Regions from separate parts of the Turicibacter sp. H121 genome, predicted to be linked through region 2. Evidence: riboswitches for the same ligand, from Rfam matches in the RefSeq annotation. Region 2 holds a riboswitch; each other region holds the start of a gene.
The links. A riboswitch is a leader RNA that binds a small molecule or an ion and turns the genes downstream of it on or off. The one in region 2 is predicted to bind S-adenosylmethionine.

Region 1 (10,921 bases), 410 kb from region 2:
TTAAATGAATTATTCAGAAACAGGAACAACCGCTCCTGCATATGTTTCAACAATGAAATCTTGGATTTCTTTAGAACGTAAAACTTCAACTAATGTTTTAATATCATCACGGTTTTCATCTCCGCTATTAACAGCGATGATATTTACATAAGGAGATTCAGATCCTTCCATAGCAATAGAATCAGTCATTGGATTTAATCCACCGTCTAATGCATAGTTTGTGTTAATTAAAACCGCATCTCCTTCATTTTGTTCATAAACAGTAACTAACATACCTGGATCAATATCGGTTTTGAATGTTAAGTTTTTAGGATTTTCAATAATATCTTCTACTGTAGCAACACTAGCATCTACATTAGAATCTAAAGTAATTAATCCTTCTGTTTGTAATAAGGATAACATACGTCCATGATCAGCAACTGAATTACTCATGATAATTGTAGCGCCTTCAGGTAATTCATCTAAAGATTTATAATTTTTAGAGTAAATACCGATTGGCTCGATGTGAATTCCACCTGCATTAACTAGATGTGTTCCATGCTCTTCATTAAATCCCTCTAAGTAAGAGATGTGCTGGAAGTAGTTCGCATCTAATTCTCCTTCATCTAAAGTTGTATTGGGTAAGACATAGTCTTGGAATGTGACAACATCTAATTCAATTCCTTTTTCCTTAAGTAATGGTTTGGCTTGTTCTAAAATCTCTGCATGAGGAACAGCTGTTGCTCCAACTTTTAATGTTGTTTTCTCTTCACCACTATTTCCACATCCAACTAAAGAAATAGCTGCCACTAAACTTAATAAACCTAATGATAATTTTTTCATTTTTAACTTCCTCCTTAAATTTTCATATTCTTTGCTCGTTTTCCCCAACGAGTGATATATAAATCTTAATCAACTGATTAAGGATTTAACTGAATAAATAGTTTTTATTAACGTTTGTCAATTTGTTTAGTGATCATATCTCCGATAAACTGAATCACAAAGACAATTACTAAAATAATGACGGTTGCTACAAAAACAACGTCAAATCGATGACGTTGGAATCCATCTAAGTAAGCTAGATTTCCAAGACCACCTGCACCGATAACACCAGCCATTGCTGTATATCCAACAAGTGAGATCGTTGTAACCGTAATTCCTGAAACTAAAGCAGGTAAGCTTTCAGGAATGAGGACTTTTCGAATAATCGTCCAAAGTGAAGCTCCCATTGCAATGGAAGCTTCTATGACACCTTTATCAATTTCGCGAAGCGCGATTTCAACAAGACGCCCATAGAAAGGAGCGGCTCCTATAATTAAAGCTGGTAGGGCTGCATTCGGCCCAAGGACCGTCCCAACTAAGAATTTTGTAAAGTTTAACAAAAGAATGATTAAAATGACAAATGGAATTGAACGAAAAATGTTAACAAATGCTGATAAAACACGATTAATCCATTTATTTTCTAAGAGTTGATTCGGTGCTGTTAAAAATAAGACTAACCCGATAATTAATCCTAAAATAAAGACGAAGATACCTGCGATAGCAGTCATATATAATGTTTCAAGCGTTGCCGAGAACATTTTATCCCATTTGACATTTGGTAGTAATAATAAAAACATTATGAAATCACCTCAACTTCTACCCCAACTTCTTTTAAATAATTAAGAGCTGGAATGATTTCTAGACCCGTAAGTTGAACATAAAGAGAACCGTAGCCACCCTCTTGAGTTTGTACGACCTTTCCTTGAATAATATTAATGTCCACTTGGTAGTTACGAATAACGTTTGTGATGAAAGGTTGTTCTGCTTTTTCTTTTAGATATTTCAGAAGAACAATTTTTCCTTTAGGGAACTTTTTAATTAGATGTTCGACCGTCTCAATTGAGTCATCTTCACTCGCTACTTGTTTAACGAAACGTTCAGTAACTGGATGCTGAGGATTAGAGAAAACCGTTAAGACATCTCCTTGTTCAACGATACGCCCACTTTCCATAATCGCCACATGATGACAAATTTTTTGAATCACACGCATTTCATGTGTGATTAGAACAATAGTTAAGTTATATTTTTTATTAATTTGAACAAGTAAATCTAAAATTTCATCTGTTGTTTGCGGATCAAGGGCTGAAGTGGCTTCATCACAAAGTAGAACTTTAGGATTGTTAGCCAATGCACGTGCAATCCCAACGCGTTGTTTTTGTCCACCACTCAATTGAGAGGGATAATTGTCTTCTTTTCCACTTAAACCAACTAATTGAATAAGCTCTAAAACTCGTGGCTTGATTTCGTCTTTGTTTACTCCTGCAATCTCAAGTGAGAAGGCGATATTTTCAAATACCGTACGTGACCAGAGTAAATTAAAGTGTTGAAAGACCATTCCAATTTGTTGTCGAGCCAATCGAAGCTCTTTAGAGGAGATTTGAGTTAAATCTTTCCCATCAATGGTAACTGTCCCTTCAGTTGGACGTTCCAGTAAGTTTAACATTCGAATTAGTGTACTTTTTCCAGCCCCACTGTAACCGATAATTCCGAATATTTCCCCTTTTTGGATAGACAAGTTAACTGAATCTACAGCAGTGACACGTCCAGAATTCGTATTAAATATTTTTTTTATTTGATCAAGAACAATCATGAAATTCTCCCCTTTCGTTCTCTTAATCAGATGCTACAATTTTCTTATTTATGAAATAAAAAAACCTTTCTACTTCGATAAGCAGAAAGGTGTATTACATAATTTATATGTAGATCACACTTTCCCTTATCTTTCAGACAATGTCTGCAGGAATTGGCACCGTATCATGACTGATTGGTTGCCGGGCATCATTGGGCCTGTCCCTCCGCCTCTCGTGATAAGAGTTTGTTAAGTTGTATAAAATTGTAAATCTTAATAACTATTATAAATCCTATTTGTGGAAAGTCAATCATTTTTTACCATAAATGAAGCGAAGTTATTAAATCTTATATAAGGATAATACGAGATAGAAAAATTTTAATCATATATTTGTAGTGATTTAGATAAGATGTAAAGATACAAGGAAACTAAAGTTGGGGTGAGAATCGTTGAAAGAATATTTAGTAGTTATCATGATAATGTCAGTTGCATTAGCTATGGATGCATTTGCGGTCGCTATTACATTAGGAATGGATGGATTAGCCCATACAGTGAGAGATCGTCTTAAAGTATCCATTAGTTTTGGCTTTTTTCAAGGTCTGTTATTTGTCATTGGAATTGTTTCATTAAAGTTTGTTAGTGGAGAAATCACGACATATAATCATTTAATCGCTGGTGTGATTTTAATTATATTAGGTGTCAGAATGTTAAAAGAAGCTTTTGAAAGTTCGAAAGAAGAATATATTGAATCTCATGAGATGGGCTTCAATAAAAAAAAGGGTTTATCCTTAAAGTTACTTGCGATGTTTGGGATAGCGACAAGTATTGATGCTTTAGCAGCCGGAATTACTTACGGGTTAATTTACGAGCAATTAATTTTGGCTACTATTCTCATAGCAACTATTGCATTTTTATTTTCCTATATAGGATCAACCTTTGGAAAAACATTAGGGCATATGATAGGAAATAAAGCAAACATCTTTGGAGGAGTTATGATTATTTTACTTGGAGTTAACGCCTTATTTTTTTGATTACAATCAGTAGCAGATACGCTTTATTTTATTAGGAAAGAGATATCTTTTTTTAATATCAAAATTATGATTTTATCTTTATTTTCTATATTATATTGGTAAATTATCCATAAGATTGTAAGCGTAACCCCTTATATTAGAAAAAAATAAAAATATTTAAAAAAAATTAATGTATATAAGTTGATTTTTTCCAGTGTTGGAAATATAATAATAACTGTAAAAGATATATACGTTATAATGTTTAAGGGGAGTTATTAAATATTATGTTCGTATAGTGTAACCCCTTTACAAAGGGAAGAATCTTATTGTAAAATTATGGTAACAATAAGATTTGAAATTTCAGAGAGAGGTTCTTAAGAGAACTATAAGGAGGAACTATCATGGAAGCTTGGCAAGGCTTTAAAGGTACAGAATGGCAAGAAAAAATTGATGTGCGTGACTTTATCAATCAAAACATCACTGTTTATGAAGGGGATGACTCTTTCTTAGCAGGACCAACTGAAGCAACAACAAAATTATGGGACCAAGTAATGGAGTTAACTAAAGCTGAGCGTGAAGCTGGCGGAGTTTTAGACTTAGATACAAAAATCGTATCTACAATTACTTCTCATGAACCAGGATATTTAAATAAAGATTTAGAAAAAATCGTTGGTTTCCAAACTGACAAACCATTCAAACGTTCATTACAACCATTCGGTGGAATTCGTATGGCTGAAAAAGCTGCTGAATCTTATGGATTCCATGTAGATCCAGAAGTATCTCATATCTTCACTGAATACCGTAAAACACATAACCAAGGTGTATTCGATGCTTACACTCCAGAAATTCGTGCAGCTCGTAAATCAGGTGTTATCACAGGATTACCAGATGCTTACGGACGTGGACGTATTATCGGAGACTACCGTCGTGTCGCTTTATACGGGGTAGATCGTTTAATGGCTGAAAAATTAAAAGACCATAACAACACTTCACGTGTCATGGATGAAGAAACTATTCGTTTACGCGAAGAAATTTCTGAACAATATCGTGCTTTAAATGAATTAAAACAAATGGCAGCAAAACATGGTTTCGATATCTCTAAACCAGCAACAACTGCTAAAGAAGCAGTTCAATGGTTATACTTCGGATACTTAGCTGCAATTAAAGAACAAAATGGTGCTGCGATGTCTTTAGGACGTACTTCTACATTCTTAGATATCTATATTGAGCGTGACTTACAAAATGGTGTAATTACTGAAGAAGAAGCACAAGAGATTATGGACCACTTCGTAATGAAATTACGTTTAGTTAAATTCTCTCGTACTCCAGATTACAATGAATTATTCTCAGGAGATCCAACTTGGGTAACTGAGTCAATCGCTGGTATGTCAACTGATGGATTCCCATTAGTAACTAAAAACTCATTCCGTGTATTACACACATTAGATAACTTAGGACCAGCACCAGAACCAAACTTAACAGTATTATGGTCAACAAAATTACCTCAAGGTTTCAAAGAATACTGTGCAAAAATGTCAATCAAAACTTCAGCAATCCAATATGAAAATGATGACATCATGCGTCCAATCTACGGTGATGACTATGCTATCGCATGTTGTGTATCACCAATGAAAGTTGGTAAACAATTACAATTCTTTGGTGCACGTGCTAACTTAGCGAAAGCATTATTATATGCAATCAACGGTGGTCGTGATGAAAAATCTAAAGTACAAGTTGGACCACACTGGGCACCAATTACTGATGAAGTATTAGATTACAACAAAGTAATGGAACGTTACGATGAAGTAATGGAATGGTTAGCAGATTTATATGTTAATACATTAAATATCATCCACTATATGCATGACAAATATAGCTATGAGCGTATTGAAATGGCATTACACGATACAGATGCAGAACGCGTTTCAGCAACAGGTATCGCTGGATTATCAGTAGTAGCTGACTCATTATCAGCTATCAAATATGCAAAAGTTAAACCAATCCGTGATGAATTCGGTATTGCAGTTGACTTCGAAGTTGAAGGAGACTTCCCTAAATACGGAAATAATGATGATCGCGTAGACCAAATCGCAGTAGACGTTATGTCATCATTCATGACAAAAATCCGTAAACATAAACCATATCGTGCAAAATTACAAACTCAATCTATCTTAACTATCACATCAAACGTTGTATATGGTAAGAAAACAGGAACAACTCCATGTGGTCGTAAAGAAGGTGAACCATTTGCACCAGGTGCAAACCCAATGCACGGACGTGACTCTCACGGAGCAATCGCTTCAATGTCATCAGTAGCGAAGTTACCATTTGAATCTGCACAAGATGGTATCTCAAATACATTCTCATTAGTACCTAAATCATTAGGACGTACAGATGAAGAACGTAACAAAAACTTAGTAGCAATCATGGATGCTTATGTTGCTAAAAAAGGTCACCATTTAAATATCAACGTATTTAACCGTGATACTTTATTAGATGCAATGGAACACCCAGAGAAATACCCACAATTAACAATTCGTGTATCAGGATACGCTGTAAACTTCATTAAGTTAACACGTGCTCAACAATTAGATGTAATCAACCGTACAATGCACGAAAAAATGTAATTTGTGAATAAGAGAAGATAAGGTGATTAGTATGAATGGATATGTACACTCAGTAGAATCTTTCGGAACAGTTGATGGCCCAGGACTTAGATTTATTGTCTTTGTCCAAGGGTGCGGACTCCGATGCGCATATTGCCACAATCCTGATTCGTGGAAAATGAAAGAAGGAAAAGTAACGGAAGTTTCTGAAATTGTGTCAGAATTAGTGAAGTATAAAGAGTTTTTCGATGCCTCAGGTGGAGGGATCACGGTAAGTGGTGGAGAACCTTTATTACAGATGGAATTCGTGACTGAATTATTTAAAGAGTGTAAAAAACATGGCATTCATACTAACATTGATACTTCAGGTGATTTAAAGTTCAATACTGAGGAACGTAAACAACAATTAAAAGAGTTATTAGCTGTTACTGACATGCTAATGCTTGATATTAAAATGTTTGATGCACAAAAGCATAAACAATTAACAGGAAAAGACAACGCACACATATTAGAATTTGGTCATCTAGTCTCTGATGCAGGCATTCCAATGTGGATCCGCCGAGTTCTTGTACCAGGATTAACAGATGACGAAGATGATTTACAAAAAACTGCCGAATACATCAAAACTCTGAAAACCGTTAAAAAAATTGAAGTTTTACCATATCACAGTATGGGTGAATACAAGTGGAAACAACTCGGATATGATTATCCGTTAGATGGACAACTCCCACCAAGTGACGAACTTGTTAAACATGCAGAAGAGATTCTTGGTAAAGCTATCTAATCTTTTAAAACTAGCTTCCCTTTTTGGAGGCTAGTTTTTTTGTAGGCAATAATAGTATGAATAGAGAAGAAGCAGTAAAATTTTTATGACGTTAAAAAACTTTACCGTTTCTATTGATAACCTATATTCGAGTTTAATATAGATCCGATTATAAAAAAGACTGAGTTGTGGATAACTTCATTTGGAGTTATCCACATTTTTATTTTCCCATAATAAAAAGAGCCTTTCGGCTCTTTAAGAGATTAGTAGTTTTCTGAACGGATTTCGAAGTGTGCTTGATCGTATGAGCAAACTGGACATACTTTCGGCGCCTTTTTCCTGAAATGAATGTGTCCACATTCTTGACATACCCAAGCAACTTCTTCTTCACGTTCGAATACTTGACCTTCTTCAATATTTTTTAATAATTGTAAATAACGCTCTTCATGGTGTTTTTCAATTTTTCCCACCATATCGAATAAAGCAGCTACACGGTTGAATCCTTCTTCGCGAGCAGTTTGAGCGAATGTTGCATACATATCTGTCCACTCATCATTTTCACCAGCAGCAGCATCTTTTAAGTTTGTCATTGTATCTGCAATTTCACCTTCATGTAATAATTTGAACCATAATTTTGCATGTTCCATTTCATTACGAGCTGTTTCTAAGAAGATGTTTGCGATTTGTTCATATCCTTCTTCCTTAGCTTTAGCTGCATAATAAGTATATTTGTTACGAGCCATTGACTCGCCAGCGAATGCATGCATTAAGTTTTGTTCTGTTTTAGTACCTTTTAAGTTACTCATGAGATTCCCTCCATATATTTCATATAGGAGTAAATTATAGCATTGGTTTATGACCGTTTTAAGTTCGAATCATAGAAACCATATAAAAAGCTATCTCCATAGTGGAGATAGCTTAAGACGATTCATTAATAGTTCTCTGAGTTTAACTCAAAATAAGCTTTTGGGTGAGCGCATACCGGACATGCTTTAGGAGCTTTTTTTCCATAATGGATATGTCCACAATTTAAGCAAATCCAAGCAACTTCTTCTTCGCGTTCAAATACTTGACCTTCTTCAATATTTTGCACTAATTTTAAATAACGTTCTTCATGGTGTTTTTCGATTTTTCCAACCATTTCAAATAACACAGCGATACGATTGAACCCTTCTTCGCGAGCAACTTGCGCAAAACGAGCATACATATCTGTCCACTCATCGTGTTCACCAGCGGCAGCATTTTTTAAATTTGTCATTGTATCAGCGACTTGTCCATCATGAAGTAATTTGTACCACAATTTTGCGTGTTCTTTTTCATTGTTAGCTGTTTCTAAGAAGATATTAGCGATTTGCTCGTATCCTTCTTTTTTAGCTTGAGAGGCATAGAACGTATATTTATTACGCGCCATTGATTCTCCTGCAAAAGCAGTTAATAAATTCTCTTCTGTTTTTGATCCTTTTAAGTTATTCATGAAATTCCCCCCTAAACAATAATTACACGGTTATTTTAGCATCTTTCAATTATTTTTCAAGGTGAGAAAAAGAAGAGGTTTTGGCATAAAAAAGAGATTCATTTTTTGATAATTAAGTAGGAAGAAAATAACTAAAAAAGATAATCCGAAGATTATCTTTTTTAGTTATTAAGAATAAATTTTTCGATTACTTGAGCAATTCCATCTTCATCATTTGTAGCAGTAACATAGTTAGCAGCGGCTTTAACTTCATCAACTGCATTTCCCATTGCGACTCCAAGACCTGCAAATTCAATCATTGGTAAATCGTTGTATCCATCACCACAAGCGATTAATTGAGATTTATCTAATCCAACATGCTCTAATAATTTTTGTAATGAATAAGCTTTATTGATATTTTGAGGCATGAACTCTAAGAAGAATGGAAGAGAACGAGTAATACTTAAACGATTTCCTAAACGTTCTTTCATTTTAATTTCAACTTGAGCTAAATACTCAGGTTCTGCTGTGCATAAACATTTGACTGAGTTGAAAGTGACTGAGTCTTTAAAGTTTTCAACGCGATTGATTGGCATTCCGTTGATATGGGCTTCTTTTTGGATGTATTGATCATCATCAGCTGTTATAATAGCCTCATCTTCGTAAGCCATGATATTAACGTTCATTTCACGAGATAAATCATATAATTCATGACAAATCTCAGGTGTTAAGGAATCATCATAAATCATTTCATTTGTTTGAACTGAAATGATGCGTCCACCATTATAAGATAAGATATAACCTGGATATTCATCTAATCGTAATTCTTTAGCAGCTTTCACCATTCCATAAGTTGGACGACCAGATGCTAATACAATCATAACACCTTGTTCTTGGGCTTTAAATAACGCCTCTTTTGTTTTTGGTAAGATTTCATTTTTAGATGACATTAATGTTCCATCTAAATCTAAAACGATCATTTTATAACTCATATAACTCTCCCTTTCGGTTAATTAAATAGTAGGTCAATTAAATGCGACATCTTAGGTTTCAAATTGGGAAGTTTATTCATAATTGCCAATGTGTTATTAATATAAGATTGGCAAACGTCCTCTGATTGTTGAATATAATGTCCGGAATTAATTCGTTTGCAAAGTGAATCAAAGGTAGATGATTCTTTGTTCAAGTGTAATGACATCAACTCTTCTTTGATTAAATCATCCTCGAGAGCAAAAATCGTTGGAAGTGTAATAATGCCTTGTCTTAAATCATTACCAACGGGTTTCCCAAGACTTGAAGAGAGGCTTGTAAAATCTGAAATATCATCTTTTAATTGATAAGCAATTCCAATTGAATGACCAAGTGTTGATAGTTCATCAAGTTCATCATTTGATAAATGAGCAATTAGTCCCCCGATGACAAGACTCACAGAAATTAAAGTCCCTGTCTTTTGATGACTTTTTTCAATATAATCTTCGAGTTGAAGATTAAAGTTAAAAAGGTCCTCTTTTTGTTTGAGCTCTCCTAAACATAGTTGCTTCATGGTATGTGCTAATTGTAAATGAAGCCTTGGATCATCAAAGTGAGAAAAAAGTTCAAGACTTTTATTTAAGGTATAATTTCCTAGTTTAAGTGCTATTTTAGCTCCATAGCGTTCATGAAGGGTAAGTACATTATGTCTCATTGGAGAATGATCAATAATATCATCATGAATCAGTGAAGAAAGATGAAGTAACTCAATCGCAACGGCTGCTAAATAGCAGTCTTCTTTCTTAGGATAACTTCCTAAATCAGTTGCCATTAATAAAAAGAGAGGGCGAATTCTTTTTCCACCCTGACTAACTAATTCGCAAAGCGCCTTTTTTAATGCGTCATCCTGTTTTAATAAGGCATCATTCTCGATATTTTGAAGGAGAATTTTATTAAAATAGACCTCATCATATCCAAACTTAGATAAGTAACCCATCATTCAACCCCTCCTGTTTCATGATTTTAATCCATGTGTTTAATAAATAAACGGATGAATTTTGATGATGAATAGATTGAATTTCAATTGATTCGAGAACGCGAGCCATATTATGTTTAATCAGTGAAAAGGTATGTTTAATCGAGTATTCATAATAAAGACTATAAAATAAATCACCGTATAAAATAATATTTCTACATTGTTCTTCATTTGATGAATCTAATAATTGATTATGGGTATCTAAATGGAGTAGTAAAAGCCCATATGAGACAAAATAAGGGAAGTAATCTTCAGGATGCATGGATTGATCAATCATTCCATCATAAAGTTTTTGTAATTGATATTCGTTAATTTGACAATCGATGATATTTGCACATTGAAGTTGTTGTTTGATTTCACTTATGACTTGTTTAATCATCACCTAATCCCCCGTTTCTAATGAGAATATCATTAGTATTCCAAGGATTAGAATAAATATACAAATGTTAGAATTCTTATAAGTTTGTTAAGATTTCTTCTTTTAATGCCGCTAA
Region 2 (10,921 bases):
GGCAGAATCCAAGTAGTGGAAGACGCCAACATTCATTACTTGAACAGCAAATTAAACAGGTGATTGATGAACAACAGCGAATGGAAAAAAGGTTGCAACAAACTAATTTTCAAATGTTAGATACCGTTGGACAAAATAATGAGCGAGTGCTCGATCGTTATGGCCAATTTGAGCGTACGATTCGTGGACAGTTACTTCAACATAGTACGGTGGTGACGGAACAGCTACAGCGTGATTTTGAAAAGTTAAATGAGCGCATGGAAGTGAATTTGATGCGTATTAATGATAAGGTGAATGAGCGTTTAGATCAGTCGTTTAATAAAACAAATGAGACGTTTCAGAGTATTTTAGTTCGATTAGCGAAGATAGATGAGGCGCAAAAGAAGATTGAAAGTTTATCAACAGATATTGTTTCATTGCAGACGTTGTTAACAGATAAGAAAAGCCGTGGAACATATGGGGAGGTTCAGTTGTATCAAATTTTGGCTTCAGTATTTGGAGAGAAAAATGACCGTTTGTATCAGACTCAATATAAGGTTTCAAATGGAACAATGGTTGATGCGATTTTATTTGCACCAGCCCCATTAGGAAATTTACCGATTGATTCGAAATTCCCATTGGAAAACTATCAGCGAATGATGGATCGTAACTTACCTGATGTAGAACGTAAAATTGCCACCAAGCAGTTTAAACAAGATGTGAAAAAGCATATTGATGATATTGCCATGAAGTATATTACACCGGAGGAAACATCGGATCAGGCGATTTTATTTTTGCCAGCAGAGGCCATTTTTGCAGAGATTAATGCTTACCATATTGATTTAATTGAATATGCTCAACAAAGACGAGTTTGGTTAGTTTCTCCAACAACTTTAATGTCGACTTTAACAACGATTCAAGTCATTATAAATAATCTTGAACGCGATCGTCATGCTTTAGTCATTCAACAAGAGTTAAATAAATTAGGAGATGAATTTAAGCGATATAAGGAACGTTGGGATAAATTAAGTAAACACATTGATACAGTTTCAAAAGATGTCAAAGAGATTCATATTACGACTGAAAAAATTGGAACTCGCTTTGATTCGATTTCAAATGTTGAATTAGATTTTAAAGAATAACCGTTAATAATTGACAAGTTACGAGTTTGTTCTTATAATTAATAATGAAATTAAAAATAAATATAATAATATACTCTTATTAAGAGCGATGGAGGCATAGGGGCCTATGAAGTCGCGGCAACCTCCTTGAATAGGAAGGTGCCGACCCAAGCGAGTTTAACTCGAGCAATAAGAGGGTTTGAATCAGTCATTCAAGTCCGCTTATAGCGGACTTTTTTTGTTAGCCTAAAGGGACAACTTCGGGGTTATCCACTCAAGTGCTAAGGAGTGATGAGCAGTAGTGAATCCGACCAGCCTTTGTGGTTTTACCGCATTAGATGAGCTATATGTAAGCTTATCTCTTTAAACAGAGTAAAAGTTAGATAAACTGTACACCGTAGGTGAAACTATAAGTTGTTCTTTCCATGTTATCCGCTAGTATGCTCATGATCTGAGCGGCCAGCGATAGATTATATGTACTAGTTTGTTAAAGAAAAAAGAATTACTTAGAAAAGGTGGATTATTTTTCTTAAATTGTCCATTATAGGTATGAATGATTGATTTTGTTAATGATTTTTAAATATTAACCGGCCCGAGCTATTATCTCTCGTCAGGAACTTAATAATATAGAGTATTTCTTAGTGTAATTAGAAGGAGGACATTAGTATGTCAGAACGTCGATTATTTACATCAGAATCTGTAACAGAAGGGCATCCAGATAAGATTGCAGATCAAATCTCAGATTCAATTTTAGATGCTATCTTAGCAAAAGATCCTATGGCACGCGTTGCTTGTGAAACGTCTGTGACAACAGGATTAGTCTTAGTATTTGGAGAAATTACTACTTCTTCATATGTTGATATCCAAAAGGTTGTTCGTGAAACAATTCGTGAAATTGGATATAACCGTGCGAAATATGGGTTTGATGCAGATACTTGTGCTGTGTTAACAGCTATTGATGAACAATCTGTAGATATTGCAATGGGGGTTGATCAAGCATTAGAAGCTCGTACAGGAATTATGACTGATGAGCAAATTGAAGCAATTGGTGCAGGGGATCAAGGATTAATGTTTGGTTTTGCCACAAATGAAACTGAAGAATATATGCCTTTACCAATCTCATTAGCACATAAATTATCTCGTCGTTTAACTGAAGTTCGTAAAAATGGAACCTTAGATTACTTACGTCCAGATGGTAAAACACAGGTAACAGTTGAATATGATGAGGCAGGAAAACCAGTTGCAATCGATACTGTTTTACTTTCAACACAACATTCACCAGAAGTAAGTCACGAACAAATCGAAGCAGATATTAAAAAACATGTCTTTGATGCAGTGTTACCACAAAACTTAGTAACAGAAAATACTCGCTACTTAGTTAATCCAACAGGACGCTTTGTCATTGGTGGACCACACGGAGATGCTGGATTAACAGGACGTAAAATTATCGTTGATACATACGGAGGATATGCACGTCATGGTGGTGGAGCATTCTCTGGAAAAGATGCAACTAAAGTAGACCGTTCAGCAGCTTATGCAGCTCGTTATGTTGCTAAAAACTTAGTTGCAGCGGGATATGCTGATAAAATTGAAATTCAATTATCATATGCCATCGGTGTTGCTCAGCCAACATCAATCATGGTTGATACATTTGGAACAGGAAAAGTATCAAATGCCAAGATTGTAGAAGTTATTCGTCAAAACTTCGACTTACGTCCAGCAGGAATCATCCAAATGTTAGATTTACGTAAGCCGATTTATAAACAAACAGCTGCTTACGGACACTTTGGACGTACAGATGTTGATTTACCATGGGAACGTTTAGATAAAGTTGAAGCTTTAAAATCACAATTTTAATAAAATAAAAGCCTGGTTCTAATTTTTGAATCAGGCTTTTATTTGTGTACTTAGAATCTCTACAATCATAAACGACATTTTTTTGACAATAGGTGATATAATATAATGTAAAATTAAAGTTTAAATTTTTGAAAGGAAGTGCCTCTGTGCGTAAGAAGTTATTACTTATTATTAATCCAACTTCAGGACGTGGGATAATAAAGGACTATTTATTACTGATTATTAGCCAATTGAGCTTAGCTGGATATGAGGTGGTCGTGTATCCCACTAAAGCTAAATATGATGCAGTGGAGAAAATGAAAGAGGCTAGAAATTATGATTTAGTCGTTGCAAGTGGAGGCGATGGAACCTTAAATGAAGTCATCACAGGGTTAATCCAAGCAAATGCGAATACACCAATTGCGTACATTCCAACTGGAACGACCAATGATTTTGCTACTACACTTGGAATTCCTAAAAATATCCCTAAAGCGTTAGATTTATGTATTCAAGGGAAACAGATGCCAATTGATATTGGACAGTTTGGTAGTCGATATTTTACTTATGTTGCTGCGTTTGGAGCCTTTACCGATGTGGCTTATGAGACTCCACAACCACGAAAAAATATGTTAGGCGGATTAGCTTACTTAATTGAGGGATTATTAAAGTTACCTACCATTCAATCGTATAAGTGTAAGATTACTCACCGTGATGGTGTGATTGAAGGGGATTATATTTTTGGAATGATTTCTAACTCAGATTCTGTCGCAGGTATAAAAAATGCATTTGGAAATCAGGCTGATCTAAGTGATGGTTTATTTGAAGTGACGTTAATTCGTGCTCCAAAAAATCTGATTGATATTCATCGAATCTTAAATGACTTTTTAAATACTCAATATGATCCAGAATATGTGGTGACATTTAAGACGGATCGTATGACTGTTGAGAGTGAGCAAGATGTTAAGTGGACATTAGATGGTGAAGATGGTGGGATTTTAAAAAGTGTTAATATTAGAAGTTTACAACGACGAGTACAAATTCTATCTTTAAAAATGTAGACATCAGCTATTCTTATAATTAGAAAGAACAGCTGGTGTTAAATGAAATGGATAGCACCTCTATAGTAGATGAAAAAAGTGATTCTATCTCTGATAAAGAATCACTTTAAATTCTATTATGGGGGTATTTTTATATCATTAGAAGGGTTAATATTATTAGTTTGGTTTGTTAATCGTCTAATGTAAAGGGGGTTCGTTCAATAATTGGTTTCTCTTTAGAATATTGCTGTTTTGAGTTATTGTTACTGAGATGTTTATTAATAAATTGGATCAAATTTACAATCACAAAGATAAAAAGACAGAAGGTCATGCCGGTCACTAGGCCTAAAACATCAATTTCAAAATCACTAATCTGTCCTGTTCTTCCCTCGACAAAGAGTTGATGGATTTCATCAGTAAAGGCAAAGAGTGATCCACAATAAAATGTAATTAAGAAGGCTTTATAGAAGTTAAAGGCGTAAGTAAAGACCCCCATTGAAAGTATCCCAAGTATCATATAAATCCCAAAATGTGCCCATTTACGAATGATAAAGCTCCAATTACTATAGGTAGAGAAGATAAAAGGATAAAGTTCTTCTAAGTTTAATTTATAAAGTACTTTAATAACAAATTGATCCCATTGATGTAAAAAGTTATTTAAGAATTCAAATTGACTGAGGAATAAATATAAACTATTTGAGAGGGAGCCAGACTCTCGACCGGTTTGAGCGGATAGGCTATAGATTAACTTCATAAAACAATAGATTGTCATCAGTCCAATCAAGAGAAATAATCCTTTCTTTAAATGTTCTCGTTTCATATCACACCTCCATCATTAAGATTTTAAGTATTATACAATATTTTCCTTTTGATTGCTAGAGCTTTTTTGTATAACGAAGTATGAATCTTATTTTAGGAGACATACTAAGAAATCAGATTTTTAATGAGTTTCATGTAATTTTTTATATAGGAGCTAGAAGGATGAAGAGATTATGTATATTAGTAGTGTGTTTGTTGTGCTTATTATCGGCACAAATAAAGATATTAGCAGATGATGATTTAGGTTCAGGTGATTATCAGGATTTTTCCACGGTAGAGAGTACTTTTGAAAAACTTCGATCTTATAATCCCAGTGGATTAGTTAATTATATACAAGTCGTTGATCAGTTATTTTCGATTCAATCTTTGTCTGATTTATTTAACCCGTATTATTACTACAGTATTAATACAAATATGAGTAATACAACAGAAACTACACGTACAAAGATTGTTAGTGCCTATTGTGATCCTTATTATTATGAAGTAGTGATGTCAAAGTCTGATGGAAGTTATGAACATGTTGCTTGTTTACAAACGTTTGAAGAAGCAAAGGAATTAAAGTCTAAGGTTCAAGGCTTGACGTTTGATGATGGAGTTTTAGTCGTTTTGAATGATGGCATGATTGTGATTTCGATGGACCCAACTATTGTTCAATTTAAAACGACGACTTGTGGAGCTAATCATAATTTAACGAATTCTGAAACACTAGATACGTATATTAATGCCTGTTATATTGATGAGGCATTATTAGTTGATGAAACAGAAGATGCATTTAAAATTTATATGTCAGGTTATGATGGTTGGGTTGATCGTCATGCGGTGTATGATGCTTCGGCAAGTACTGAAACATGGGTCAGTATTATTCCGAGTAATCAAGTTCAAAATATTTCGTACTATACCAAAGAAGGTGAAGATCTCATTCATTATTTAGCACAAGATGTTCGAGATGCTTTAGCAAAGACACCTTTGATTATCGGTAAAGCACCGCAGTGGATGGAAGAAGGAAAAAGTTATTATAGTTATGATGGGATTTATTTTTATGATGATTGGCAATCGATTTCAGTTGATGGGGTAGGAGCAATAAATAGTAGTGAACCCTTCTATAATTATTTTCAATACCTCCCGTATCGTTCAAAAACAAATTATACGTATGATGAGTTGAATACTTATTTAAATCAGTTAGGTTATACACAAAAGGCTGTTACTTATCCACCAACTGAAGGTGAGAGTCAGTTAGTAGATGAGGGAGAAAGCTTTTTAGAAGCCCAAGAATTATTTGGGATTAATGGGGGATTAGAGTTTTCAATGGCTTTACATGAAAGTGGTTATGGTCGAAGTAAGATTGCGATTGAGAAGAATAATACGTTTGGGATGAATGCGACGGATCAAAATCCATATGGGAATGCCACACAGTTTACGAGTATCCGTAACGGTGTATTCTATCATGCAGAACGCTATGTGTCTTGGGGATATACTGATGCTGTTTCGGATTTTAGATACTATGGTCCACACGTTGGGAATAAAGGAAGTGGGATGAATGTTAAATATGCCTCTGACCCTTACTGGGGTGAAAAAATTGCGGGGCATTACTATCGTATGGATAAAGCATTAGGTGGTAAGGATTATAATTATTATCAACTTGCGATTAAACAGAATAATCAAGTGATTCCTGTTCATTTGGATTCAGAAGGGAATCTTGCTTATTTAACTTCAAATCAACAACAAAGTACGGGCATTCGTAACTATCCTGTTTTAGTGTTAGCTCAAATGGAGGATCAGCTCAAAATTCAAAGTGATATGCCAATTTCAGAACAAGAAGTAATCGAGTCTGATATAACGTATAATTTTGAGACGAGTGAGGCTTATGTTTCAAGAGATGATTTTATGTTATTAAATGAAGAGACATCTAATCGTCCGAACGAGGTGATGACGTATGTCGCTCTTTCCGTAGGAGAAGAAGTAGAGTTGACTCAATTATTAGGGGGATTTCAATTAGAATTATCCACACTCGAATTTGAAAGCACGGATGAGTCGATAGCAGTCATTAAACAAGATAAGCTTATTGGTAATTCATCGGGAATTACTCGAATTGTATCATCCAAAAATAGTGAGATTGGTTTTGATGTTAGAGTCGTGATTCCAGTTGAAAAGCTACAGATTAAAACAGAAGTGAGGTCATTGAAGGTAGGTGAATTCGTTACATTAGATTATGAACTTTTACCATTAGATGCAAGTCATCAGAATGTTTTGTGGTTAAGTAGTGATGAAGGGGTGGCAACAGTTACACAAGGTGGTACGGTTCAAGGAATTGCTGAAGGAGAGGTTGTGATTTCGATTTTAAGTGATGATGGAGAGCGGATCGATCAAATTCGTTTAAAGATTAAATAGTAGAAGCAGGTTTTGTATAAGCCTTACAAACGATCTGTTATAATGAAATGAACATTTTGGGTCGAAGGAATTAGACAGGAATAAAGAAAATAGGATTAGTTTGATGGGGATAATCTTGGTTAATTTTAATATTTTATACACTGACTTTAAGCTCTAATAAACGTCGAGTTTTATGAGGATAGGCTATATCTTTACCATTCAAAAGCTTTACCGATAGAAGATTTAGAACACTTTATAGTGAAAGAATAAAAACTCAAAAAATGGTCAATGCTATTAGTAACTGTTAGTTGTCTGAGGTGATCAAAGTGGTTGTTAATTTATTCTTATTGCTATCGATATCCATTCTCTTATTATTTTTTATTAATCAACTACGTATCACTCAGATTTCACCAGAGCATCTATTTTCTTGGCTGAAGTGGTATGGACTATGTTTGATTGTTTATTATGTTTTATCTTCGAATCAATATTATTTTGAGCGAATGAATTATTTATTAGTAGATGTCGTGAACTTAAGCGTTCTAATTATCATTTCTTTTGGCATGATGATTTATGTTCATCAATACTGTATTGATAAAGAGAGAGAAAATAAATTAAAAGAATTGGCTATTGCTTACGCACAGTTGAAGAAGGAAGAACAGGATCGAGAAGCTGAATCTTTTAAAAAAGAATAAAAAGATAGTTTTAAACTATCTTTTTTAAATTGTATAATGGTAATTAAAGTTACATTATCGGAGGTTTTTTATGAAGAAGATTACACTTGATAAACAATTAAAGGAGAAAGTTCCTGGTTACTGTTTAGCCATCATGTCTTTTGATACAGAAGTGACACCAACACAGGAGTCATTAAAACAAGAGATGGAACAGCTAGAAAAAGAGATGATGGAACAATTAACGCTAGAGACGCTGTTAAAACAACCACGTATTGCGGCAGCTCGTGCCGGATATAAAGCATTAGGGAAGGATCCGTCACGTTATCGTCTATCAACAGAAGCTTTACTTCGTCGTTTAATTAAAGGTAATGGGCTTTACTTTGTTAATAATGCTGTGGATATTGGAAATGTTTTATCAGCTCGAACGCAACGTAGTGTCGCTGTATTAGATGAAGATAAGATTCAAGGAGATATTTTGATTCGTATTGGCCAGGATGAACCTTATGAAGGAATTGGTCGTGGAAATATTAATATTGAAAATATCCCAGTGTATTGTGACGAAGTAGGTCCATTTGGAACACCGACATCCGATACACCTCGAACTCGTATTACAGAAGAGACGAAAACTATTTTATTATTCATTACATCATTTAATGGGACGGATGGTTTATTACAGGATGTGGAATTAGCTAAAGACTTATTCTCAAGATTTGGTCAAATGACGAATTTTTCACTGGAAATAGTGGAATAATGTTACTATGTATTCTAGACTTGTGATATAATCTAAAAATAGATTTTTATATATTAAAGGCGCAATATTTGCATTAGTTTTGAATTTTAGCGAGGTGTTTTTTATGGAAATGGTCAATGAAAATTCAAACTTCATTAAGACGATTATGAAAGAAGACTTAGAGAGTGGTAAGCACAAAGAAATTATTACACGCTTCCCTCCAGAACCAAATGGTTATTTACATATTGGTCACGCGAAAGCCATTTTAACAAACTATTTATTAGCTAAAGAGTTCGGTGGAAAAATGAACCTTCGCTTTGACGATACGAATCCCGTTAAGGAAGATGAAGAATTTGTTCAAGGGATTATCAATGATATTAAATGGTTAGGTGTTGAATATAACGAATTATTATTCGCATCTGATACATTCGAGAAAATGTATGAGCATGCTGTTGAATTAATCAAAAAAGGTAAGGCATATGTTGATGATCAAACACCTGAGGAAATGCGTGAAAACCGCGGGACCTTAACTCAACCTGGTGTTGAATCACCTTATCGTAATCGCTCTGTTGAAGAAAACTTAGAGTTATTCGAAAACATGCGTAAAGGTGTTTACAAAGATGGAGAAAAAGTATTACGTGCTAAAATCGATATGGCTTCTCCTAATATGAACTTACGTGACCCTGCATTATATCGTATTTTACATACAACTCACCATAATACAGGTGATAAATGGTGTATCTATCCAATGTACGACTATGCTCATCCATTAGAAGATGCATTTGAAGGAATTACTCACTCATTATGTTCATTAGAGTACGAAGATCACCGTCCACTATATGATTGGGTAATTGAAAACTGTGAAACAGAAGCAAAACCTCGCCAAATTGAATTCGCTCGCTTAAACATGAAGAATACAGTCATGTCGAAACGTTATTTAAAACAATTAGTGGATGAAGGTGTTGTTGATGGATGGGATGACCCACGTATGCCAACGGTAGCGGGATTACGCCGTCGTGGTTATACACCAGAAGCAATTACAAACTTTATCCAAGAAGTTGGATTATCAAAAGCTGTAAGTACAGTTGATCCACAAATGTTAGAACACTTCATTCGTGAAGATTTAAAATTAAAAGCTCCTCGTACAATGGCTGTTTTACGTCCATTAAAAGTAGTTATTACTAACTATCCAGAAGGACAAGTTGAATATTTAGATGCTGAAATCAATCCAGAAGTGCCAGAAATGGGAACTCGTCAAATCCCATTCTCTCGTGAAATCTATATTGAGCAAGAAGATTTCATGGAAAATCCAGTTCCAAAATACTTCCGCTTATTCCCTGGAAACGAAGTTCGTTTAAAACATGCTTACTTCATTAAATGTACTGATGTCATTAAAGATGAAGAAGGAAATATCGTTGAAATTCATGCAACATATGATCCAGAAACGAAATCGGGATCTGGATTTACAGGGCGTAAAGTAAAAGGAACAATTCACTGGGTAGATGCAACACATAATATTCCAGCTGATTTCCATTTATATGAACCATTATTAATTGAAAATGAAGAAACTGAAGGATTACCATTCTTAGAGCGTATCAATAAAAACTCTGAAGAAGTTGTTCAAGGATTCGTAGAAGAAAATATGAAAGATGTTCAAGCACACGACAAATTCCAATTCTTCCGTCACGGATACTTTAATGTTGATCCAAAGCGTACAAAAGATGGGAAGTTATCATTCAATCGTATTGTTTCATTAAAATCAAGCTTCCGTATCTAATTGATATAACTGCGTATATAACTAAAACTCGTAGATTAATGTGTTATATTAATCTGCGAGTTTTTTAGGCTCTTTGTCAACTGGTGTGGGTGAAGAAATATTATACCTGTAATCGTGAGGGATTAAGCTGCTCATTGAGCAGTTTGATTCCTTTTATTTTTTTGTTCAAAGGTGTACTTATGGATAATCAAAATTCTAGCTTTGAAATGATAGAAACTACGGTATCCAAAGGCCATGCGTTTAATCACTTTAATCTTGTTATTAATCCCTTCAAGCACTCCATTGGTATAAGATGTTTCAATCGTATTTTTGATATAATCTTGGTAGTTAGTTAATGTTTTTAAAGCTGTTTTCATTTCAGGTGAAAGTAAGTCAGAGGGGTTTTGAATGGCATGATGAAAAGCATCAAAGTTGCGAAGTTTGATGGCCTGTTTGATGGTTTGATAGAAGTCATAAGTGGCTTTTAATTCCGGATCTAAAGCGAGTAAAAAGTCGATGATTTCTTGTTGAGAAATCTGCTTTTTGAAACAGTTAGAATAGAAGTAGTGGGTAGAATGGATATCCTCTTGGGCTTTTAATAAAAG
Region 3 (10,921 bases), 370 kb from region 2:
CTTGTTCAAGTTGTTTAATGAATTCAAGGGTTTCGTTATACATGAGGTGGCGGTTATCAAGTGTCTTAATCATATTAGGATATTTTTTTAAAGCTCTTGAATAGATAAATCGGAAGCTTTCTGGTTCTTTAATAAAACTACGATCTCGAGTTAGCACAACAATGACATGATCACACCCGTCTTTTAACGCCTGTTTGACAGGAATAGAGTCTGATGTTCCACCATCTAAATATTCTCCCTCTTGGTAAGGTACAATAGGTGAAAAGACGGGAATAGAAGAAGACGCTTTAATAATCGTTGAATCATAATTTAAATGAGTTTTATCGAAATAAACGGGTTGACCAGTTAAGGCATCCGTGACCCCTACCTTGAATTCACACGAAGAAGCCAAAAAGGTATCATAATCAAATAAATCAAGTTGATGAGGAATCTGATTAAAAATAAAATCCATTCCAAATAAAGATTTTGTTTTAATAAAATTATTTAAGCTTAGATAACGTTTATCATTTAAATAACCTGTATTGACACGAAAGTTACGTCCTCTCTGTTTGGAAACATAGGAAACCCCATTACAAGCTCCCGCAGAAACACCGATCACGTAATCAGCCATAATATCTTGATCTAATAAATAATCTAAGACACCACTCGTATACAATCCGCGCATACCGCCACCTTCTAAAACGATTCCTACTTTCATGTGAACACTCCTTTAATGATTATGTTAGTATTTGTATTCTAACGAACTTAATTTTAAAAAAATGACGAATTTTGTCGATGGTTTTTCACTTTCTAGACACTTCGCTTTGTCGTTAAACGAACATTTATGCTAAAATAATTTTTAGGTGAAAAATTACCTGTGTTTACAATGTATTATTGGATAAAGTGGGAGGTTTTAGACATGCCTCGATTTAAGAAGATTTATATTGAAATTACAAATCGTTGCAATTTAAAGTGTGACTTCTGTCCGAGTGCGACACTTGGTCGAAAGGGGCGTGTGATGACAGAGTCAGATTTTATACATATATTAAATGAAGTGAAGCCGTATACGAATTATTTATATTTTCACTTATTAGGAGAGCCGTTTTTAAATCCACGTATTGGACGCTTTTTAGAACTGAGTCATGAAGCAGGAATGCAGGTTAATTTAACAACGAATGGGACATTGATTAAGAAGGTTGAAGATATTTTAATTCAAGCACCCGCCCTCAGACAAATTAATTTCTCAATTCATTCATTTGAAGCGAATGAACAAAATGGAACACTCGAAGATTATTTATTAAGTATTGCTGATTTTATTGACCGGATTCAAGCGGTGAAGCCTATATATTGTAATCTTCGTTTATGGAATATGGATGCAGAAGAATTAAAGGCGAAAAATTCATTGAATCAAGAGATTTTAACGTTAATTGAAAAGTCTTTTAAATTAGATGTTAATTTAAGTGAGAAATTACAAGAAACGCATAATATTAAGATTAAAGATCGGGTGTTTATTAATATGGCCGAAAAGTTTGAATGGCCAACACTTGAGCGTGACGTGATTAGTGAGAAAATGTTCTGTTATGGGTTGCGCGATCATATTGCGATTCAAGCCGATGGAACAGTCGTACCTTGCTGTTTAGACAGTGAAGGAAAAATTCCACTAGGAAATGTTCATGAAACACCATTAAATGAAGTTTTAGAAAGTGAGCGTGCTAAAAATATGTATGACGGATTCTCACGCCGTTGTGCTGTTGAAGAGCTTTGTAAACGTTGTGGCTATGCCAAAAGATATTAAAGGAGTGTTGGAATAAAGATGATTAGACCCATTATGAAGGATGAAGTCTTTTTAGCGCAAAAATCAGTACCAGCTACAAAAGCAGATTTACCAGTCGTTGAAGATTTAATCGATACATTAAGAGCCAATCTTGATGGTTGCGTAGGAATGGCAGCTAACATGATTGGAGTGAAAAAACGCATTATCGTCTTTGCGATAGGAGAAATAATTGTTCCGATGATTAATCCAATAATCGTGAAAAAAGAAAAAAGTTATGTGACTGAGGAAAGCTGTTTATCTTTAACAGGTGTTAGACAAACAACACGATATGAAAGTATCGTTGTCGAATACTTAGATAAAGACTTCAAAAAACAAAAAGGAACATTTACAGGATTTGTCGCTCAAATTATTCAACATGAAATTGATCACTGTAATGGGATTATTATTTAGGAAAGAATATAGTGTATGATGTGAGTTAATGATAAAAGAAGTGTGGTAGGATAGAATAGTTTAAAGCTAATTAGAGTAAAATTTGATTAGCTCTTTTTTAATAGCTAGGTATAGATTATTATGATGGGGACTAAAATGAGAAAGAATATGTGTTTATTCAGTCAATAAGTCGTAGTACCATTAAATAAAAAGCTCTCTAAAAAGTGAGAGCTTAGTGATTATGACTAGTATTTGAAATTAAAAAGCCGATGGTTGTTGAAATTAAATGATCAACTTGAGTAATGCCATCACTATAATTATTCTGCTTGGTTAAAGCAATAACCATTAATGTGATGAGACAGATAAGGCAAACGCCTGCCGCAAATAGTACTCGAATACTCGTTCCTTTCAAAAGTGGAACTTCAGTTTGTAAGACAGGGTCTTTTTCCGTTTCTAAATCAGGTTCGGTCACTCCCCTTGTAAGAAGACTGTCATTGTCTATCTCTTGATTTTTTATTTGAGGTTCCATGTCTTGATTGAATATTTCACGAGTTATATTTTGGACTGATGTTTCAGGATTTGATTCAGGTGTTTCAGTATTTGAATCTTTTTTTTGTCCGTTAGAGTTATTGTTTTGGTGTGGAATATTCATTCCTAAAATATACCCGAATATACTTGAAAGGCTCGTTTGAAAAATCGCATTAATAGTAGGTTGCGAATGGAAAGCTGGCACAAATATCGCGCAAATTAATTGAACTAAGAGAAAAACACCAATAATTAAGACCGTCTTACAAGCGATATCAAGTTCTTTCCATTCGTGTTTTAGTAGTTTGTTTAATGGAACGTTGTTTTTATTCATAGGTATCACCGTTGAGTAAGGATTAAATTTAAATCATGATATCTTATGTTTTTTATAAAATATTGAAAAGGATATCTATCCAAGTTCTATAGGTATGATAAAATAAAACATCATAGTGTTAAGCAGTAGTTATTTTTTACATCGAATGATTAGAGATGACCTTTGTTTAGCATAAGTCAATCTGTTAACTTATATATATAGAAATGGAAGTGAATTAATGAAGGAAACAATGAAAAAAATTTTAGAGTTTCGAGATGAACGTGGTTGGAAACCATACCATACACCTGAAAATTTAGCGAAGTCAATTTCGATTGAAGCGGCAGAATTACTTGAATGTTTTCAATGGAACCATGAGTTTGATCCGATTCATGTTAATGAAGAATTGGCGGATGTTTTAATTTATTGTTTACAAATGGTAGATGTGTTAGGTGTTGATGCGAAGCAGATTATTTTTGAAAAATTAGAAAAGAACGCAGTTAAATATCCCGTTCAAAAATAAAAAGCCGTTTCAAATGAACGGCTTTTATCACGGATGAAAGGCATAAACCATCACGGTATAAGTTTCGTATAAAAAATAAAGGACCATACTGACTAAAAGGGCAGAATTAACAAATCGTTCACCTTTAGCTCCTGTTTTAAAGTTCGCCAGTTTAATTTTTATTTTACAAGGATAAAAGAGACACACGCCTTGATGCGTAAATAAATCGAGTACAATATGAGAAATATGACCGACCATTAACCCACAAGTTAGAATGATGTAAAAATCTTGACCAATATTGAGCAGTGGTGCAAACGACATAAGAATAAAGAAAAAAGCAATGGATAGAAGACTATGAGTTAGCGTGCGATGTTTAAAATGAGCTGAGATAAATTTTGAAATAAAGGGAAGAAGTTTTCCCATTTGTGAACTTTTCATATCAATATCAGGCAGTAAAGAACCGACAGTTGTAGCTACACAATAGAGGGTAATAATGAAAAGTTTAGAAAAGGTATTAGCTTCGGCATAAATCGGTGCGATAAATAATTGATGAGTGATTAGTCCACAAAGTAAGCCTCCGCGTTGGTGAGTAGCGGCTGTCATGATTAAAGTCCTCCTATGATTCTATAGATGTCGAAAAGTGTCTTATATTCCAATATTATACCCTAAACTATCGAATATTTGTTTGGATTTTATCAGTAAAATTATGGAAAGGAGTGGGTCTGAAATGGGGTTAAAGGAAGAGTTACAGAAATTGAATGAGGCTCAACGAGCGGTAGTAGAAAATTTAAATCAGCCTCTTTTAGTTATGGCACCTGCTGGAACTGGAAAAACCAATGTCATCTCCTTACGAACAGCTCATTTTATTCAGTCAGGCATGAGTCCGAATCAAATATTGTGTTTAACTTTTACGAATAAGGCCTGTCATGAACTTAAAAATCGCGTCATGAAAACAATTGGAGCGGATGGGAAAGAAGTCTGCGTAAAGACGTTTCATAGTCTTTGTTATCAATTAATTAAAGAAGAATCAAAATCGCTTGGAAAATTATCTAATGATTTTATGATTATTGATGAAGAAGATGCGAAGTTTGTGATTAAGCAGTTGATTGGAAATGTAGGAATTTTAAGTGATAAAGCCTACGAATACATCCAAGCCCTCAAACTTTATCAAATTGGACGTGGTGAGGTGGACCAAGACTTAATTAATGCCTTTCACCAATCAGAATCAGCCTTACGACTTTATTACACCTTGAAAAACTCTAATCAGGGGAGTGAAACATTAGCTTATTTATCGAATTATGGTTGGTGGCTTTATGAAGAGTATCAACGCCATTTGAAAGAGCATCACCTGCTAGACTTTAATGATTTATTACTCTATGCTACGGATTGTTTAGCTCAAGAGGAAATTTTGAAGAGGTGGCAATCTAAGTTTCAAGTCATCGTGGTTGATGAGGTGCAAGATACAAGTATCGTAGAGTATGAGTTAATTCAAAAGTTAGCTTTACATTCAAACTTCAGTGCCTTTGGTGATTTTAATCAGACGATTTATGAATGGAGAGATTCAAATCCTGTTTTAATTCGTGCCAAAATTATGGAAGATTTTAATCCAATCTGTTTAGAATTATCATTAAATTATCGAGCGACAAAACGTCTCGTTCAAATGAGTGCGAATTATTTAGAGAATGGAAAGCGTGCACGCTTAATTAATCCTAGTTTATCACCAAAGTTAATTGAAGCAGCCAGTGACGTACTGGGGACTCGTCCTGTCTTTTATGAAGCGGGAACGAAACAAGAAGAAATGAATTTTATTATTGATCACTTAAAACATCATCGACAGGAAGATCTTGCGAAAACAGTTATCTTAACACGAAGTAATCGTCAAAATAGTGAAGTTGCTAACTTTTTAAAAGCAGATGGAATTCCGTGTTATCTAGTTGATCAATTATCTTTATTTAAACGCAAAAGTATTAAAGATTTACTTGCTATCGTTCGATTTTATTTGAATCCATCGGACGAAGTCTCTCTTCAAAGATTTATTCCTTTGTTATTTAAGTCGGTTGATTTAATACAAATGATTCAGCCTCAATATTTAAAACGTTATAAACAATACGATATGCGCCTTGTCGACTTATTTTCAAAACAAGCTTATGATTATGAGGAACCTTACGGCTTATTGAAGCAACATTATGAAAAAGGACGAATTATCATTTTTGATGTGGAATCAACTGGGCTTGATGTCACTAAAGATGAAGTCATTCAAATCGCTGCTATTGAGCTAAAAGAAGGAATAGTTGTTCAATCTTTTGAACGTTTTATTAAGCCGTCGAATTTGGTTGGAGATTCTGCGTTAGTTCATGGATTTAGTGATGAGTTTTTAGAAACGCATGGACAATCAGCTTCTGATGTTTTTCAAGAGTTTTTACAGTTTATTGATGGTGCTCTTTTAATTGGTCATAATGTTCAGTATGACTTGAAGATTGTTCGTTCACATATGAATCGAGTTGGTTTATCATTTGACACAATCGTAGGTTATTGTGATACGCTAGATATTGTGAGGCGATTATATCCTAATCTCAAAAACCATAAGCTAGATACGGTGAGTGATTTTATTGGTGTGGAACACGAACCAACGCATAATGCGATGGATGATATTTTGGCCACAAAAGATGTGTTAGTTAAAAGTATGGAACGCTTAATGCAATGTCATGAACAGCGTAAGAAGGTCATGAGTTATTATCAGGCATCATTAATTCCTATCGTTAATCAGTTGGAACAAATAAATGCTTGGATTAATCAAGAACTTCCTTCACAGTTTTTATTAAAATTAATTGATGAGTTTAAAATCTGGGAGACAGCCCCATGGGTTGAAGATGAAGTGGAACAAATGAAGCATCATGAACTATTAGCTTGCTTAAGAGAAATTGAGGAGCAACATTTAACCGATTGTCCTCATCTTCCAATGTGGGAGTTATGGACACGAATTTTAGCCCAAACTTCGTTATCGGCTAGTGAACTGGATCGAGTTATGAAAGACCAAAATAAATTAGCGGTGATTACAGTACATCAATCGAAGGGATTGGAATTTGATCATGTGATTATTCCATTTTTAAATCAAGGGATGTTCCCGCTTGATTTTAATGGTACAAACCAAGAAGAGGAATGTCGTCTTTTTTATGTTGCCATGACCCGTGCGAAACAAACCCTTTTATTAACGCGTCATCTTAAGGATTATAGTTATTCTAAAAAAGAAAAGGAAAGAAGTCGGTTTATTGATTTCTTATACACACAAATAGGTGATTAAATGAATAAAATTTTTGAAGTAGAATATAATGCACAGCTCCCACAGTTAACAAAACAAGGCTTAACTTTAGTGGATTTTTATGCCACATGGTGTGGGCCATGTAAAATGTTAGCGCCTATCTTTGAAGAATTATCAGATACTTATCAAAATGACGTTCAATTTGTTAAAGTGAATGTGGATGAAGTTCCTGTTTTAGCGCATGAATATCAAGTCATGACGGTGCCAACATTAATGTTGTTTAAGGATGGAAAACCGATTGAATCAGCAAAAGGATTTCATCCATTAAACGAACTAAAAGGATGGTTAGATTATCATCTTCAATAACCATTGATATTAATCAGTAGAAAATTTAAATTAAAAGGCTATATTCAAGTTATATGAACATAGCCTTTTAATAGTTAAGAAAACTTAGATATAGATATTTTCTATAGATGACCCTAAACTTTACCATAAAATTTTTTATGTCATGGTTTAGGGGGAGTAACCTGATATGAGAAAGAGTTTTTATAATTTCGAGATTTAATATTAAAAAGTATTGTATAATAGTGCAACAAAAAATACATAAATTACATATTAAACATTAAAATTACTAAACTAAAAGGTAAGTTAGGGTGAGGAAAAATCAGAATGATAGAAGTAAAGTTTAACTGGTACGGCTAGATTCTATGTGTCTATTAGTGTATGATAAGTGAAGTATAGTTCTATCGTTAATATTGAAACAGTAAGGAAGATGAGGGATGAATGAGAATTTTCAAACGTTTTATTGGAGTAAATTAGATAATGTGGCGAAGTTATATGCTCTTGTTTCTAGTTCAAAGGCAACGAATGTGTTTCGTTTATCAGTGAAGATGAAAGAAGCTGTTCAAGCGGATCTTTTATCAGAGGCGGTAATGGCAGCACTGATTGAGATGCCTTCCTTTAGTGTACGTTTACGTAATGGATTTTTTTGGTATTACTTTGATATGAACTTACAAAAGCCTCGTATCCGAAAAGAATATACATATCCTTGTTCTAAAATGACGAAATTTACAAATAATAATTATTTATTTAGCATTACTTATTATGAGAAAATGATTCATTTAGAAGTCTTTCATGCGCTGGCAGATGGTGCAGGAGCCACTCAGTTTTTAAAGGTTATCATTTATCATTATCTCAAACGTTTATATCCAGAATTAGCGACGGAATCCATTGTGATAGGAGGAGATCATTCATCTTTACCTGCGATGGATGAAGACAGTTTTTTAAAGGTAAAAAGTGAAGCTCAATCAAAAGTCATACCGAAAACAACTGTAGCATATAAAATAACAGGTATTAAAAAACGTCCTCAAGAATTAAAGGTCATTCATGGGATTATGTCTGCTAAACAGGTCGTTCGTATCGCAAAGCAATATGAAGTGACCGTATCCAGCTTGCTATGTTCAATTTTGATTTATGCGATCTATGAACAAAATTATAAATTTAATCAGGATTTTCATCCTATTATTGTCACGGTTCCTATTGATTTAAGAGGGCGATTTGGTTCACATACGTTAAGAAATTTTTTTTCAAATGTTAATGTGACGGTTACGCCAGGTCCTAACTTAAGCTTTGATGACTTATTAAAAGACGTTTCAAACCAATTGAATGAGGGTAAAAAGCCAGAAGTTGTGAATCAAAAAATTAATGATAATGTCAGTGCTCAAAAAAACATGATGATTCGTTTCGTACCACTAGGAATTAAGAACATGGTCATGCGTCATATTTACCATGAAGCGGACAAAGGGGTTACAACAACGTTATCAAATTTAGGGCGTGTCGTGTTACCTGAATCATTAGCTCCATATGTTGAGGAAATGCGAATGATGATTCCTGTGACCCCTCATCAACCGATTCGTTGTGGTGTTATTTCTTGTAATGATCAATTTGTTTTAACATTTACTTCCTCTTTAGAGGAAACAGATATTCAAAGATACTTTTTCAGATTTTTAAAAAAATACGGGATTGATATAACAATCTCTTGTAATGAGGAATTTAATCATGAAATATTGTTCTAAATGTCAGATGAAAGTACAAAATCAATTGAATAACTGTCCACTTTGTGGGCAATTACTGGAGTCGGTTGAATTTGAAATTGAACGAGATTATCCAGAGCAATTTGCAAAAAAACGCCGTTTTTCTATTCGAAAATCCATTATTTTTTTAGCCATGATGATTATCTCCTTCTCATTTATCAGTGGGATTTTTCAAGATTTTCAATGGAATTGGGTATTCATTATTACAGCTGCAACACTTTACTTAACTATTAGTGCTATTTTAGGATCACGTGTGAAAAGAAATATTGGTCCAAATATTTTAACACAGGTTATTGGAATATCGGCTTTATCAATCATTATTGATTATTTTTTGGGATATAGTGGGTGGTCTTTAGAGATTATTTTCCCGCTGGGGTTAATGGCTGGAACAACTATAATTACTGTCATGATTCTTCTTAATCCAAAGCGATTTACGGATTTAGTTATTTATCAATTAATGTTTGGATTGATGGGAATTGTGATTTTAGCGATGATTTATTTCCAAGTCATTATCTTCCGTCAAATTGCTATTATTGGAAGTTATTATACGATCATTACTTGTGTCGGTTTATTCTTCTTTGCGGATCGTCAGATGATTCATGAGTTGAAGAAAAAATTTCATTATTAATTAATATTTTTCATAAAAAATACAAATTATGTAAGAAAAGATTTACAAATAGAAAAATAGATGTTATAGTATCCATAAGTTAAATAATTCCAATTGAATCGTGATTCCTTATAAAGAGAAGTGGAGGGACAGGCCCGATGAAGCTTCAGCAACCAGTACAGATGTACAGTGGTGCTAAATCCGACAGAGCTATTCTGAAAGATGAGGAGAACAGGTTAGTATGCTGATTTTAAACTAAGGTGTTCTTCTGATTTCTCAGAAGGAATCCTTAGTTTTTTTAATTGAATAATAATCCTTATCGAGAGAAGTGGAGGGACAGGCCCGATGAAGCTTCAGCAACCAGTACAATGTACAAAGGTGCTAAATCCGACAGAGCTATTCTGAAAGATGAGGGAGTGAGTGAGAATTTATTTAGATTTGAACGGACTTCTTTCATCAGCATAAGGAGTCCGTTTTTATTTTGGAAACAGCAAGAAAGGAGAGTCAATATGATTGAACTGAAGAATGTGAGTAAAACTTTTTCGCTAAAGGGGAAGATTGTTGAAGCGGTTAAAGAGGTTAATTTGACAGTAGAAGCTGGTGAAATTTTTGGGATTATTGGATATAGTGGTGCAGGCAAGAGTACTTTAATTCGATGTTTAAATTTTTTAGAAGTTCCAACTGAAGGGGAAGTGATTGTTAATCGTCAAGTGCTAAATCAATTATCGCCCAAAGAATTAAGATTAGCTCGTCACAAAATTGGGATGATTTTTCAGCACTTCAATTTATTAAAGACACGAACTGTTTTTGATAACGTTGCTTATCCGTTAAAAGGTCAAAAAATTAGTAAAGAAGAAAAGAAGGAAAAAGTACTACGTCTTTTGAATTTAGTGGGTCTAGAGGATAAAGCAGATGTGTATCCTTCCCAATTAAGTGGGGGACAAAAGCAACGTGTGGCCATTGCACGAGCATTGGCTAATGACCCTCAAGTTCTATTATGCGACGAGGCAACATCTGCACTTGATCCACAGACGACAAAGTCGATTTTAAAACTTCTTAAAGAAATTAATAAAGAGTTAGGATTAACGATTGTGTTAATTACGCATCAAATGGAAGTGGTTAAAGAGATTTGTCATAAAGTTGCGGTCATGGAGAAGGGCCGTATTATTGAACAAGGAAATATTGTTAGTGTCTTTTCAAATCCACAATCAGAGATTACAAAAGATTTTGTGTCCTCATTATTCCAAGATGAGAAAATCTTTGAGTTATTAGCAGAAAGAGCACCACTAGAAGAACTGAGTCACTTAGAGAAGCTAGTTAAAATCTCATTTGTTGGTCAGCAAACAGGACATGCCTTTATTTCGAAGTTATCAAAGCAATTTAATGTAGAGGCAAGTATTTTATTTGGAAGCATTGAGATTATTCAAAAGACCCCGATTGGTC

Region 1: another riboswitch for S-adenosylmethionine. It lies ahead of AT726_RS05725 (methionine ABC transporter ATP-binding protein); the one in region 2 lies ahead of metK (methionine adenosyltransferase).
Region 3: another riboswitch for S-adenosylmethionine. It lies ahead of AT726_RS09365 (methionine ABC transporter ATP-binding protein); the one in region 2 lies ahead of metK (methionine adenosyltransferase).

What each region holds. Positions count from the first base shown of each region.
Region 1 covers NZ_CP013476.1:1,167,560-1,178,480, reverse strand. Annotated here, with positions in the region: gene AT726_RS05735 (MetQ/NlpA family ABC transporter substrate-binding protein) at 10-822, opposite strand; gene AT726_RS05730 (methionine ABC transporter permease) at 930-1,598, opposite strand; gene AT726_RS05725 (methionine ABC transporter ATP-binding protein) at 1,598-2,611, opposite strand; SAM riboswitch class I at 2,735-2,835, opposite strand; gene AT726_RS05720 (manganese efflux pump MntP) at 3,040-3,621, shown strand; gene pflB (formate C-acetyltransferase) at 4,002-6,227, shown strand; gene pflA (pyruvate formate-lyase-activating protein) at 6,259-6,990, shown strand; gene rbr (rubrerythrin) at 7,233-7,775, opposite strand; gene rbr (rubrerythrin) at 7,901-8,443, opposite strand; gene AT726_RS05695 (Cof-type HAD-IIB family hydrolase) at 8,605-9,414, opposite strand; gene AT726_RS05690 (polyprenyl synthetase family protein) at 9,432-10,391, opposite strand; gene AT726_RS05685 (hypothetical protein) at 10,372-10,806, opposite strand; gene AT726_RS05680 (HIT family protein) at 10,883-10,921, opposite strand, start outside.
Region 2 covers NZ_CP013476.1:1,573,088-1,584,008, forward strand. Annotated here, with positions in the region: gene AT726_RS07605 (DNA recombination protein RmuC) at 1-1,121, shown strand, start outside; SAM riboswitch class I at 1,195-1,296, shown strand; gene metK (methionine adenosyltransferase) at 1,767-2,957, shown strand; gene AT726_RS07615 (diacylglycerol/lipid kinase family protein) at 3,104-3,994, shown strand; gene AT726_RS07620 (VanZ family protein) at 4,164-4,793, opposite strand; gene AT726_RS07625 (glucosaminidase domain-containing protein) at 4,955-7,180, shown strand; gene AT726_RS07630 (hypothetical protein) at 7,477-7,851, shown strand; gene AT726_RS07635 (B3/B4 domain-containing protein) at 7,922-8,581, shown strand; gene AT726_RS07640 (glutamine--tRNA ligase/YqeY domain fusion protein) at 8,685-10,337, shown strand; gene AT726_RS07645 (ISL3 family transposase) at 10,469-10,921, opposite strand, start outside.
Region 3 covers NZ_CP013476.1:1,942,514-1,953,434, forward strand. Annotated here, with positions in the region: gene AT726_RS09315 (patatin-like phospholipase family protein) at 1-697, opposite strand, end outside; gene AT726_RS09320 (radical SAM/SPASM domain-containing protein) at 899-1,774, shown strand; gene AT726_RS09325 (peptide deformylase) at 1,793-2,203, shown strand; gene AT726_RS09330 (hypothetical protein) at 2,415-3,041, opposite strand; gene AT726_RS09335 (nucleotide pyrophosphohydrolase) at 3,259-3,540, shown strand; gene AT726_RS09340 (metal-dependent hydrolase) at 3,568-4,122, opposite strand; gene AT726_RS09345 (3'-5' exonuclease) at 4,226-6,820, shown strand; gene trxA (thioredoxin) at 6,821-7,144, shown strand; gene AT726_RS09355 (hypothetical protein) at 7,558-8,853, shown strand; gene AT726_RS09360 (DUF6320 domain-containing protein) at 8,837-9,499, shown strand; SAM riboswitch class I at 9,605-9,707, shown strand; SAM riboswitch class I at 9,792-9,893, shown strand; gene AT726_RS09365 (methionine ABC transporter ATP-binding protein) at 9,988-10,921, shown strand, end outside.